2 regions of the Nitratireductor sp. OM-1 genome follow, and region 2 is predicted to be linked to the other one. Evidence: riboswitches for the same ligand, from Rfam matches in the RefSeq annotation. Region 2 holds a riboswitch; the other holds the start of a gene.

Region 1 (4,408 bases), on a different replicon from region 2:
GACGTTGTTTCGTCATGGCAGGTCTCCTGGCTCACGGGTCTCGGCCTTGATCCGTCTTCCCGGACGTCTGTCCAGTGACTTGAATGGATTTCGGCTCGCCGCTGACAGTTGCGGGGGCAGCGCCGGATTTGAACCGGCTTCCCTCTTAGCCCGAATCCGCCTGAAGGCAGGTTCGAGAACCACGACGCGCCCAGATTCCTCGCGATGCGGCGGAAAGTCAAGAATGATATAAAGAAATGTTTATGTCTTTACGTCTTGTCTGAGAGGTGATGTGCCTCTCTATTTTAGTTGTCGGGAAATTCTGTTCCGGAGTTGGTCCGCGTGCGCGTGCGGGTCGGCGGGCAGAAGGTTGACAGGCGCGGGTCTGCGTATACTTTTCGAAGCGGTCAAGGTTCCGTCGGCAGACCTGTCTCGGTCGGCGGCTAAGAGGGAATCCGGTTCAAATCCGGAGCTGACCCGCAACTGTGAGCGACGAGCTGCTTTGCCGATCATGTCACTGGCGTTATGCCGGGAAGACGGGTGAAGCTGTGATGAGCCGCAAGCCAGGAGACCTGCCTGATCGTGTGAAGTTCCGTGGTCGGGATATGCCACAGGAGCGCGTGCTTCGGAATATCCGGTTCCGACGCGCGATCTCCCTGCCGTTCCCGGTCGCATCAGCTCGAGGAATGGCAGTGGATACGAGTGCATTATTGAACGAAGGGCAGGGAAGCCGCGCGATCCTGCTTCTTGCAAAGTCGGCTTTTGCTGCTGCACCTCATGGCGAGATGGCGCGCCTCGCTGAAATGGCCGCAGGTTTTGAAGGTGTGACGGCGGTGCAGTACTGCTTCTCCGAACAGGGGACGCCGTCCTTGCGGTCCGCACTTCTGGAGCTGCGGGCAGAACATCATTCTGAGATCGTGATTGTCCCGCTCCTGCTTCCGATGGAGCCGAGCTTCCGGAACTGGCTGTCGAAATCGCTCCGGCGCTGGCAAGCCGAAACATCCGGCGGCTGGCCCCCCATCCGCATAGCATCCGACATTGCCCGCAGCGCACATTTTGAACGGCTTCTTGGCGGTCTCATCGGCGATATTGCTCAGGAGCCGGCCGTTCCTCCCGCTGAAACTCCGGTACGGGAAGGCTCTCTGGTGCCGGCGCAGAAAAGACGGGTTCTGGTGTGTGAGGGCGGGGCGTGCAACGCCGCCGGGGCGGACGTTCTGTGGTGTCATTTGCGCAACCGGCAGAAGGAACTGAACCTGCGCAACACGGGGGATGGCACCATGACTGCGAAAGCAACCTGTCTCGGCCCCTGCAATCTCGCGCCGGTTCTTCAGGTATTTCCCGAAGGCGCCTATTACGGTGGCGTGAATGAGGATGCGATAGACCGCATCATTGAAGAGCACCTGCTTGGGGGACGCGTTGTCGCCGATTTCGCCTATGAGCCGACCGGTCGCAAACAGCGGCTTCGCGGGACTTTAAACAGGTAATGGTAGCGGCGGGGAGGAAAACGGTTGGCCTTGCAGGTCCGATCAGGTTAACGATTGCGCGCCACGGTTCCGCAACGTCGGATGAAACGGGAACGCAGGACGGGTTCGTCCCAGTCTGCGGCTGCCCTCGCAACTGTAGGCGGCGAGTTCGGTATCGATCCACTGGTCAGTCGGCCGGGAAGGGATATTCGAACGCTTGAGCCGCGAGCCAGGAGACCGGCCTTGGCGCAAACGCAATTGTCGGCGAGGTGTCCGGCAAGAGGGTAGCGTAGACCGGTCTCGCGGGGTGCAAGGACGCCCTGCGGCGCATTCGGTCGATGCGGGCGCTCTTTCACGCACCTCCCGGCGCCCCGTGTCGATCGAGGTGATCATGTTGTTCAAGTCCGTTCTCGGCGCTGCCATTGTCGCGCTGTCACTCTCCCAATCCGCTTTCGCAGAAACCATTACCGATGATGTCGGGCGTCAGGTCGATGTCGACCTGCCCGTCAAGCGCGCTGTGATCTTCAACCGCTATTCGGTTGAATTCGCGCGCGCCATCGGCGCCATCGAGCAGGTGGTTGGCACCGGCGCCAGCACCTATCGCGATCCTGCCTACTGGCCGGAATTCGGCCCCGACGACGTGGTGGGCCAGGGGCAGAGCGAGCCCAATTACGAGGCCATCATCGCCAAGAAGCCGGATCTCGTCATTCTGCCGCGCAACGGCGTTTACGAGGAGGCGGCGCGCCAGCTTGAGCCATTCGGAATTCCGGTTCTGGTCGTAACCTCCTGGGATACGCTCAAGCATGTCGAGAACGTCAAGCTGATGGGCAAACTCTTCGGTCGCGAAGAGCGGGCGGCCGATCTCGCTGCCTATTATGAGGATTACAAAGCGCTTCTGGCCGAGCGGCTTGAGGGCGTCGAGCCGGTGCCGGTTTATCTGGAGGAGAAGCGCCCGCTGGTGACGGTCACGCCGGGCTCTGGCTGGCACGACATGATCGAAGCCGGTGGCGGCAGGAACGTTTTTGGCGAAATCGTCATTGAGGACGAGCCGGCCGCGCGTGGCAATCCCAACGCCTTCACCATCGATCCGGAGGAACTGGTCGCGCGCGTGCCGTCGCTGATCGTGAAGCTGGAACCGGGCGCTTACACGACCATCCCCCAAGAGCAGTACAAGACGACATGGGACGGGCTGATGGCGCGTGAGGAAATCCGCGCCACGCCGGCGGCAGAGGCGAAGAACGTCCACGTCATCAACTACTACCTCGCCGGCGGCTCCTCGAAGATCACCGGCGCGCTGCAGATCGCCAAATGGGCGCATCCAGAGCTGTTCAAGGATGTCGATCCGGAAGAGGCCATGCGTCGCTGGATCGAGGACTTCCAGGGACTGCCCTATCAGCCGGGCATGACCTATCAGGGCGACTTCTGAGCAAGCTGACATGACGGGGCGGGGCCGATGACCGATACGCTTGAAACCGAAGCCGGGGGTACAGGTGCCGCCTCGGTCGAAAAAGGCAGGGGCCTTGCCGCCCGGTATCGGGAGGGCGGACGGCGACGCATTCTGCTGATCGCCCTGTCATTCGCGCTTTTGATGATTGCCGCCGCAGCGGTTTCCGTACGTGGCATCAACGATACAAGTGTCGGAACGCTTGCGCTCGTTCTCATGGAGCGGGCAAGCCTCGGCTATCTGCCGGGATCATCGGACGAACAGGCGGCGCGGGTTCTGCTTTACCTGCGCCTGCCGCGTGTGGTGATGGCGCTGGTGGCCGGCGCCGCCCTGTCCGTGTCCGGCGTTCTCATGCAGGCCATTACCCGCAATCCGCTCGTCAGTCCCTATACGATCGGCGTGTCCTCGGCTGCCGGTTTCGGGGCTTCCGTCGCCATCATGTTCGGTATCGGTCTTCAGGCGGCAGGCGTCTATTTCGTCCCCCTGTCGGCCTTTGTCTGTGCGCTTCTGTGCGCGCTCGCCGTTTTTTCGTTGAGCTGGTGGCGGGGCATGGGGGCACAGGCGATGATCCTCACCGGCATTGCGCTGATGTATCTGTTCAGCGCATTGACCGCTGCGGTCCAGTTTGTCGCCACCGAAGAGCAGCTGGCCCGTGTCGTGCACTGGACGTTTGGCAGCCTCAACGGGGTGCAGTGGGATGCGGTCGGTCTGTGCGCCGCTGTTCTCTTCGCGGTGCTCATTCCGATCCAGGCAAGGGCCTGGCAGCTCAACGCACTCACCGTCGCCGGCGATGATGTCGCGCGTTCGCTGGGCGTCGATGTGCGGCGTCTGCGCACCTTCGCCATTCTCTTTTCCGTCGTCTCCGCAGCCTCGGTCATCAGCTTTGTGGGCGTCATCGGGTTCGTTGGACTGATCGGGCCGCATCTGGCACGTATGATGATCGGCGGTGATCACCGGCTTCTGCTGCCCTTCGCAGCAATCTGCGGCGCAGCGCTTCTTCTGGCCGCCGACACGATCGGGCGGCTGGCTTTCAGCCCGACGGTCCTTCCGGTGGGCATTGTCGTTGCCTTCGTTGGTGTTCCGGTCTTTCTGCACCTGATCGTGTCGCGGCGGCGGGAGGCTTTCGCATGACCATTCTTGAAGCGCACAATCTGCGGCGGGTGCTGAACGACAACGCCGTTCTCGACGGCATATCGTTACGGGTGGGATCTGGCGAAATCGTCGGTCTGGTAGGGCCGAATGGCGCCGGCAAATCCACGCTGGTCCGCGCGATGCTCGGTCAGACGCGTCTCGAAAGCGGCCGGGTCCTGCTCGACGGGCGCGACATCGCTGGCATTTCGGCAAGGGAGCGGGCGCGGCTCGTGGCTTATGTTCCCCAGCGCACGCCGGACGGTTTTCCGGTCAGCGTTTTCGATGCCTGTCTTCTGGGGCGAACGCCCTATATGGGTATGAGCCCGGGCGCGCGCGACATTGCGCTGGTGGAGGAAGTTCTGGAAAAACTCAATCTTTCCAGCCTTGCGTT
Region 2 (4,408 bases):
GTTTCCCAAGTGAAGCCCTCGCCCATCGTGTGCCAGGAGACCTGATCGCCAAAGGCGGCGAAGGCATCCTTCTCACCGCAATGCCATGCGCCCTTGATGAACTGCACGACACCGACGCGGCGGCCATGGCCGAGCATGCGCAGCGCAAGACCGAAGGCAGCGGTGGACTTGCCTTTGCCCGGCCCCGTATTGACGATCAGAAGCCCCTTCTCGACCGTCTTGTCGCGCACCTCGGCATCCTGAACGGCCTTGCGTTTGGCCATCTTTGCCTTGTGGCGCTCGGCTTCGTTTGCGTCGATCTCTCGCATGTCACTTCACTTTCATGGGCAGGCCGGCAACCACCAGCGTGACGCTGTCGGCAACGGCGGCGACTTTCTGGTTCAGGAACCCCGCCTCATCGCGAAAACGGCGTCCGAGCGGGGTTTCTGGCACGATGCCGAAGCCGACCTCATTGGAAACGAGAACTGTGGTTCCCTCTCTTGCGGCAAGAGCTGCAAGCAGTCGCTCGGCGGCAGGTTTTAGCGCATGGTCGTTGAGCATGAGATTGCTGAGCCACAGGGTGAGGCAATCGACCAGAACCGTTTCGCGGGCCGGCAGGGTTTGAAGCACGCCCGGCAGGTCGAGCGGGGCGTCGTGCGTCTGCCACGCCCCCGCTACTTCCCCCGGCCCCGCCACTGCCCCTTTGCGCCGCGCGCGGTGAATGGCGATGCGCTCGCGCATTTCGTCATCGAAGGCCTGGGCCGTGGCGATGTAGTGCCAGGGTGCGGGCGCGGCTTCGATCAGCGTTTCGGCATGGCGGCTCTTGCCGGAGCGCGCGCCGCCCAGAACGAAATGAAGTGAACGCATCGTCAGATCCGCCGGCTCAGCCGACAAGTTGTCCGGCAAGGAAGGTTATGCCGACACCGACAATGGCGGCGCCAGCAAGCCGGGGCTGCATGGCCTCAACCGCCCAGCCGCGCGAGCGGACGAGAAAATAGACGCCAAGCGCGATGGCGCTCTGGATTGCGGCAAGGCCTGCGAGATAGGCGATGAGCGGCGTCTGTTCGCTGCCGACAATGGCTTCGCCGAAGGCATAGCCATGGAACACGCCGACCACCAGGAACAGGGCGAAGACGAGCATGTGGCTTTCCACGGCCCGACCGCGCGCCAGAAGCCAACCGCCAGCAAGAACGCTTGCCGCGATGACGATTTCGGCTGCCGGAAGATCGAGCAGCATCAGGTGCAGGCCAACACCGACAAGCGAGCCGGCAACAAAGAGAAGCGGCGCAAAAAGGCTCATGCCGGCGACGGCGGCAAACAGGCCGGCAGCGACGATGAAGGCCAGATGATCGAGCCCGATCACAGGATGGGCGAGCCCTGAAACCAGCCCTTCGTAAAGGGTCGTGGGCGTCTGCCCGTCCATGGCGTGATGGGCCTGGGCGCTGGTTGCGAAGAGCGATGCAAAAGCGAATGCGGAAAAAGTGCGCAGGAAACGCGTGTTCATGTCCGGTCCTTTCCCCTCCACCCGAGGGTTACGGTGCTTCTTTCAGGCCGTCGGCAGGTTTCCTGGCTCACGGGTCGATGCGCTTTCCAGCCTTCCCAAGGCGTCATGCCTCAGTGGCGATCAGGAAAACGCTCTCCGCTTACAGTTGCGGGGGCAGCCGTGGTTTTGGCGCTTTTGCGCCGCACCACGTTCCCTCTGGGTCCGCTTCAGCGGAACCGACAGCGGGCGGAGCATACAAGAATCGCCACGCCCCGCAAACGCTTTGTTGCCCGCATTGACAGACGTGGCGGGCGAGCCGTAAATGCGCAGCAGACGGTCCTTCTCCCGCAATGGAGAGGGCTTGGATCAGTACCTGTCAATATGACCGCAATGGTCGGCCTGATTGGTAGGTCTTGATCCTTAGAGGGAATGCGGTGCGGGCCTTGCCCAATGCCGCAGCTGTCCCCGCAACTGTAAGCGGAGAGCGCACCTGACACGCCACTGGGGTTTGCCCTGGGAAGGCTGGAGAGCGCATCGACCCGTGAGCCAGGAAACCTGCCGTCTGCGAATGAAATCCTGACCGCCTGGCGGGTGTCCCGGGCAAGGAGTGTGCATTGTGACTGCTGACAGCGCCGCTGCGCGCCTTCTCCCGACCATTCATGGTGTCTCTGCCAGTACGCGGCCGCAAAAGGCCCGTGCGCCCCTCACCCGCGTCTTATCGTTCTCCACACTCCATCACCTGAAGGATATCCCATGACCACGAGTTTCGACCGGGTTCCCTGCACCGTCGTGACCGGCTTTCTCGGCGCCGGCAAGACGACGCTGATCCGCAATGTTCTGGAAGGCGCGCATGGCAAGCGGCTGGCGATCATCGTCAACGAGTTCGGCGATGCCGGCATCGATGGCGAGGTGCTGAAGAGCTGCGGGCTGGACAATTGCCCCGAGGAAAACGTTCTCGAACTGGCCAATGGCTGCATCTGCTGCACGGTTGCCGATGATTTCGTGCCGGCGCTCGACCAGATCCTCGCACGTGAGCCGAAGGTCGATCACATCCTGATCGAGACGTCCGGTCTGGCGCTGCCAAAGCCGCTGGTGCAGGCCTTTCAGTGGCCGGCAATCAAGAACCGCGTGACGGTCGATGGCGTTATTGCCGTGGTGGACGGGCCGGCGCTTGCCGACGGCCAGGTGGCTGCTGACTTGGACGCGCTGGATGCACAGCGCGCAGCCGACGATTCGCTCGACCATGATGATCCGATCGAAGAAGTGTTCGACGACCAGGTGGCCTGCGCTGACCTGATCGTTCTGTCGAAGAACGATCTTCTGGATGAGGAGGCCGCCGGGCGCGCCCGCGCGCGGATTGCGGGGCATCTGTCGCGCAATGTGCAGATCGTGCCGAGCGCGCATGGCAAGGTGGACCCTGCCCTGCTGCTGGGTCTCGGGCTTGCCGTCGAGGACGACATCGAGAACCGCAAGACGCATCACGACGATGCGCATGACCATGAGCATGACGATTTCGACACATTCGTTGTCGACCTGCCGCCGGTGCTCAGGCCGGAAGATCTGGAAGCGCGGGTCAATGCGGCGGTGGAAACCGGCGAGGTTCTGCGCCTCAAGGGCTTTGCGCATGTGAAGGGCAAGCCCATGCGTCTGCAGGTGCAGGCGGTCGGCCCGCGCGTCTCGCACCACTATGACCGCCCGTGGAAGGCCGGCGAAGCCGCCGAGACACGGCTCGTGGTGATCGGCCTCAAGGGCATCGACCGCGCGCGTATCGAAAGCCTTCTCTCGGCCTGATCCGATGCACATCCTCGCCACCACCAGTGCCTCACTCGACGATCTGATCGAGCCTGTCGATCTGCAGCAGTCGCCGGCGGACATGGTGGCGCTGTCGTTCACCGACAGCGATCTGGCGGGGATTGCCTCTGCATGGCAGGTGCAGCGTGAGGCCCTGCCCGCGCTGCGTCTTGCCGCGCTGCGCGACCTGAGACACCCCATGTCGGTCGATCTGTGGATCGACAACACGGCAGCGCATGCCCGCGTCATTCTGGTGCGGGTGCTGGGCGGCTATGAGTGGTGGCGCTATGGCTGCGACCGGCTTTCAGCACTGGCCCGGCAAAAGGGCATCGCGCTGGCGCTGCTTCCCGGCGAATGCCATCAGGACGACCCGCGCCTGGCCGAGCGCTCCACCGTTTCGCCGGAAGCGCGCGCGGCGCTGCTCGCCTGCTTCCGCGAAGGCGGACCGGACAATATGCGCGCGCTGACCATGCAACTGGCGCGCCTTGCGGGGCGGGACATCGAAGCGCCGGAGGCGGAATCGGTGGCCAAGGCCGGCTTCTATGCACCGGGCCATGGCATTGTTGAGCCATCCTTCTTCCCGGCCGGTGCGAATGCCGACAGGCCTGTCGTACCGGTCCTCTTTTATCGCTCCATGCTGCTGGCAAGCGATGTTGCGCCCATCGACGCGCTGGTGGAGGCGCTTGAGGAACAGGGGCTGTGTGCGGTTCCCGTTTTCGTTTCCAGCCTGCGTGACCCGGTTGCCGCCGATCTCGTGCGCAACGCCGTGGAGGCGTTGAAGCCGCAGGCGCTCATCACCGCGACGGCCTTTTCGAGCGGCGCGGAACCCGGCGAAAAAACGCTGTTCGACCGCTTTGGCGTGCCGGTTTTTCAGGTGGTCACCGCCACCACGCGGCGCGAAGCGTGGCAGGAAGGGCAGCGCGGTCTCGCGCCTGCGGACCTCGCCATGCATGTGGTGCTGCCGGAACTCGATGGCCGGCTGATGGCTGGCGCCATTTCCTTCAAGGATGAGGCGGCGCTGGATGAAGGGCTTTCCTTCGGCGTTCAGCGCAACCGACCGGAACCGGCGCGCATAAGGCAGGTTGCGGCAAGGATCGCCGCCTTTCTGAAGCTCGGTGGCACTCCGGTGGCTGAACGCCGCATTGTCGTTCTCAT

The links. A riboswitch is a leader RNA that binds a small molecule or an ion and turns the genes downstream of it on or off. The one in region 2 is predicted to bind cobalamin.
Region 1: it holds a riboswitch for cobalamin, as region 2 does, so the genes downstream of both, DEJ54_RS00235 (ABC transporter substrate-binding protein) here and cobW (cobalamin biosynthesis protein CobW) in region 2, are expected to answer to the same signal.

The regions. Positions count from the first base shown of each region.
Region 1 is NZ_CP029208.1:47,898-52,305, reverse strand. Features, by position in the region: cobalamin riboswitch at 1-199, opposite strand, end outside; cobalamin riboswitch at 373-574, shown strand; gene DEJ54_RS00240 ((2Fe-2S) ferredoxin domain-containing protein) at 672-1,463, shown strand; cobalamin riboswitch at 1,511-1,703, shown strand; gene DEJ54_RS00235 (ABC transporter substrate-binding protein) at 1,834-2,868, shown strand; gene DEJ54_RS00230 (iron ABC transporter permease) at 2,896-4,017, shown strand; gene DEJ54_RS00225 (ABC transporter ATP-binding protein) at 4,014-4,408, shown strand, end outside.
Region 2 is NZ_CP029209.1:771,817-776,224, reverse strand. Features, by position in the region: gene cobO (cob(I)yrinic acid a,c-diamide adenosyltransferase) at 1-308, opposite strand, end outside; gene cobU (bifunctional adenosylcobinamide kinase/adenosylcobinamide-phosphate guanylyltransferase) at 310-846, opposite strand; gene DEJ54_RS22705 (HupE/UreJ family protein) at 863-1,483, opposite strand; cobalamin riboswitch at 1,518-1,718, opposite strand; cobalamin riboswitch at 1,837-2,040, shown strand; gene cobW (cobalamin biosynthesis protein CobW) at 2,216-3,253, shown strand; gene cobN (cobaltochelatase subunit CobN) at 3,258-4,408, shown strand, end outside.